Regions from separate parts of the Ectopseudomonas oleovorans genome, predicted to be linked through region 2. Evidence: predicted binding sites of a transcription regulator. Region 2 holds the regulator's gene; the other holds the start of a gene.
What was found. Region 2 encodes FliA, which starts transcription of late flagellar genes. Its sites were predicted from a motif close to CTAAAGTTTNNNNNNNNNNNGCCGNTAA; they were not measured.
Positions count from the first base shown of each region.

Region 1 (2,199 bases), on a different contig from region 2:
GTTGTTGTTTGGCACCAGCGGGTAACGCTCGCCATGAAAGCGCATGGTGATCTGCTCGACCGGTACGCCACCGGCCACCAGATACTCCTGCACGGCCAGCGCACGACGGCGTGACAGGTCGCGATTGGTCAGACGATTGCCGCTGTTGTCGGCGTGACCATCGATCTGGAAGCTGTTGATGCTCGGGTCGGCCTTGACGAAGTCGAGGATGATGTCGAGCTTGGCCTTGGCCATCGGATCGAGATCGATGCCGCCACCGGGAAAACCGATCTGCGCCTGGCGAATCTGATCGAAATTGACCGGTAGCAACTTGGCGATACAGGCCTGGTAATCGTCATAGGCCTTGTGAAACTTCACCGGCAGCAAACGTACTTCCAGGTTGTCGCCACCATTGAGGGTGCGATGACGCACCAGCGGGCTGCGCCCTTCGAGCAGACCGGTGAGCAGCCGCGAACCCTGCTCCTGCGAGCTGTTGAACGGCACCTCGCCATTACCGACGCTGACCACACCGAGATTGATATCGCCGCGCCCCGGCTGCCAGGGCGCCGCCGCCGCCAGCAAGGTCGCCGAACCCGCGCCCATCCAGCGCTCACGGGCCTTGAGACGGAAGGTGACCTGTTCACCCGCGCGGCGTACGAACTCGCCGCTGCCGAAATTGCTGATCGGCTGACTCAGGCGGCACTCGAACTGATCGCCCTCGACCGTCCACTCCACTTTCTCCAGCCGCGTCTGGAAGCTGATGGCATGCGCCGGCAGGCACAAGGGCATGCCAGCCAGCAGGCTGATCAGAAGGAAATTGGGCGCACGCACGGTCGACTCCACGGCGGTTCACGGCATTCCCAAGGGGTATCGGTCAGGCGCGCGGAAACTTGACCCCGACGTGCGATTGTCGCGTCGGCGCGAGCGCGAACAGGCGCTTTTCAGTTAACATGCGGCCACGTTTTACCCGCCTGGAAGCCTCCATGTCCGACCGCCTGACTCTCCTGCGTCCCGATGACTGGCACATTCACCTGCGCGATGGCGCAGTGCTGCCACATACCGTCGGCGATGCCGCGCGCACTTTCGGCCGCGCCATCATCATGCCCAACCTGGTTCCGCCGGTACGCAACGCCGCCGAAGCCGACGCCTATCGCCAGCGCATTCTCGCGGCGCGCCCGGCCGGCAGCCGCTTCGAGCCACTGATGGTGCTCTATCTCACCGACAACACCAGCCCCGAGGACGTGCGTGCGGCCAAGGCCAGCGGTTTCGTGCATGCCGCCAAGCTCTATCCGGCCGGCGCCACCACCAATTCCGACTCGGGCGTGACCAGCATCGACAAGATCTTCCCGGCGCTGGAAGTCATGGCCGAAGTCGGCATGCTGCTGCTGGTGCATGGCGAAGTGACCCGCGCCGAGATCGACGTGTTCGACCGCGAGAAAGCCTTCATCGACGAGCACCTGACCCGTGTGGTCGAACGCTTCCCGACGCTCAAGGTGGTGTTCGAGCACATCACCACCCGTGACGCGGTGCAGTTCGTCGAGGCCGCTTCGGCCAACGTCGGCGCCACCATCACCGCGCACCACCTGCTGTACAACCGCAACCACATGCTGGTTGGTGGCATTCGCCCGCACTTCTATTGCCTGCCGATCCTCAAGCGCAACGTGCATCAGGAAGCCCTGCTCGACGCGGCCACCAGCGGCAACGCCAAGTTCTTCCTCGGCACCGACTCGGCGCCGCACGTCAAGCATGCCAAGGAAGCCGCCTGCGGCTGCGCCGGCTGCTACACCGCCTTTGCGGCCATCGAGCTGTATGCCGAAGCTTTCGAACAGCGCGGCGCGCTGGACAAGCTGGAAGCCTTCGCCAGCTTCCATGGCCCTGACTTCTACGGCATGCCACGTAACAGCGACAGCATCACCCTGGTGCGCGAGGAATGGACCGTACCGGCCACCCTGCCGCTGGGCGACAACAGCGTGGTGCCGCTGCGCGCCGGCGAAACCCTGCGCTGGAAATTGCTGGAGGCTCAGGCGTGAGCGAAGACAACTACGACGACGAACTCGAACCCAGCCTGCCGTCCGGTCCGCGCACGCCCATGGCGGCGCGCTTTCGCGGTTATCTGCCGGTTGTGGTGGATGTAGAGACCGGCGGTTTCAACTGCGCCACCGATGCCCTGCTGGAAATCGCCGCGACCACCATCGCCATGGACGAAAGCGGCTTTCTCTA
Region 1 covers NZ_JAOCLK010000010.1:119,494-121,692, forward strand. Annotated here, with positions in the region: gene N5J71_RS07745 (flagellar protein MotY) at 1-810, opposite strand, end outside; gene pyrC (dihydroorotase) at 963-2,009, shown strand; gene rnt (ribonuclease T) at 2,006-2,199, shown strand, end outside.
Region 1: N5J71_RS07745 (flagellar protein MotY) is a predicted target of FliA. The motif match lies at 847-874, and genes of this name have one in related genera.

Region 2 (2,199 bases):
CTTCGTCCGTGCCGCGCAGGAAATTCTCGTGGTGGTCTGCGATGAGCCCACCTCGATCACCGACGCCTATGCGTTGATCAAGCTGCTCAACCGTGACCACGGCATCAGTCGCTTCCGCGTTCTGGCCAACATGGCGCACAGCCCGCAGGAAGGGCGCAATCTGTTTGCTAAGCTGACCAAGGTGACGGATCGCTTCCTCGATGTCGCCCTGCAGTATGTTGGCGCCGTGCCCTACGATGAGTGTGTGCGCAAGGCCGTGCAGAAGCAGCGCGCCGTCTATGAAGCCTTCCCTCGATCCAAGTGCGCTCTGGCGTTCAAGGCGATCGCTCAGAAGGTCGACACCTGGCCGTTGCCGGCCAATCCCCGTGGCCATCTGGAGTTTTTCGTCGAGCGTCTGGTGCAACAACCGACTGCAGACTCGGCCATATGACAGCAGCTTCTGGACTTCGCATGTACAACAAGGCTCAGGCGCAGGACTCCCAGCACCAGTTGATCGAGCGCTATGCACCGCTGGTCAAGCGCATTGCCTTCCACCTGCTGGCTCGTCTGCCGGCCAGCGTGCAGGTTGATGATCTTATCCAGGCCGGCATGATCGGCCTGCTCGAAGCCTCGCGCAAATACGATTCCAGCAAGGGTGCCAGTTTCGAGACCTTCGCCGGTATCCGTATTCGCGGCTCCATGCTCGACGAGGTGCGCAAGGGTGATTGGGCGCCGCGTTCGGTGCACCGCAACAGCCGTATGGTCAGCGATGCGATTCGTGTCGTTGAGGCAAGAACCGGGCGGGACGCTAAAGATCACGAGGTTGCGGCCGAACTCCAATTGAGTCTGGAAGATTACTACGGCATTCTTGGCGACACTTTGGGCAGCCGCCTGTTTAGTTTCGACGACCTGTTGCAGGACGGCGAGCATGGCGGGTTGCACGAAGACGCCGGACACACTCACCTCGAACCTTCGCGGAACCTCGAAGACGAACGCTTCCAGGCGGCCTTGGCCGATGCCATCGCCGGTTTGCCGGAGCGCGAACGTCTGGTGCTGGCGCTGTATTACGATGAAGAACTGAACTTGAAGGAAATCGGTGAAGTGCTGGGGGTTAGCGAGTCACGCGTGAGCCAGTTGCACAGCCAGTGCGCGGCGCGTTTGCGCTCGCGGCTGAGTGAATGGCGCGCTGGCTGAACGCGGCGTACTCGCAGGCGCAAAACGGTTTCACGATTAAAGGGCGTAGTTGCAAGCGCAATACGTTTGGGACTGTACGGAGGTCGACTTGGACAAGAACATGAAAATCCTCATCGTTGACGATTTCTCGACGATGCGACGGATCATCAAGAACCTCTTGCGGGACTTGGGTTTCACTAACACCGCGGAAGCCGATGACGGCACCTCGGCGCTGCCGATGCTGCAAAGCGGCAGTTTCGACTTTCTGGTGACCGACTGGAACATGCCCGGCATGACCGGCATCGACCTGCTGCGTGCGGTACGTGCCGACGATCGCCTCAAGCACCTGCCGGTGCTGATGGTGACTGCCGAAGCCAAGCGCGATCAGATCATCGAGGCGGCCCAGGCCGGTGTGAATGGCTACGTGGTCAAGCCCTTCACCGCTCAGGTGTTGAAGGAAAAGATCGAGAAGATCTTCGAGCGGGTCAACGGCTGATGTCAGCCGCGAGGGTGCTATGGAACATGATGACTCCACGCTGGGTGACCTCGAGTCGACCCTGAAAAGCAATGCCCGCGATCTGGTCGATAGCCTTGAGCAAGGTAATTTCGGCGCTGCGGTGCAACTGATCAACGAGCTGAACAAGGTCCGCGATCGCGGGCTGTATCACGAGGTCGGCAAACTGACCCGTGAACTGCACAACGCCATTGTCAATTTTCAGCTCGATCCGCGTATGCCGCATGCCCAGGAACTGTCGCAGATCGCCGACGCTACCGAACGCCTGAACTACGTCGTGACCATGACCGAAAAGGCTGCCAACCGGACCATGGATCTGGTGGAGCAGAGCGCGCCGCTGGTCAACGACCTGAGCGATGAAGCGCAAAGCCTGAGCGTCGAGTGGGGTCGTTTCATGCGCCGCGAAATCGGTGCCGATGGCTTTCGTGAGCTGGCCAAGCGTGTCGAGCTGTTCCTCGCCCGTAGCGAGCGAGATGGCGCCAAGCTCTCCGGTCATCTCAACGACATTCTGTTGGCGCAGGACTACCAGGACC
Region 2 covers NZ_JAOCLK010000003.1:60,857-63,055, reverse strand. Annotated here, with positions in the region: gene fleN (flagellar synthesis regulator FleN) at 1-430, shown strand, start outside; gene fliA (RNA polymerase sigma factor FliA) at 427-1,173, shown strand; gene N5J71_RS02625 (chemotaxis response regulator CheY) at 1,274-1,648, shown strand; gene N5J71_RS02620 (protein phosphatase CheZ) at 1,668-2,199, shown strand, end outside.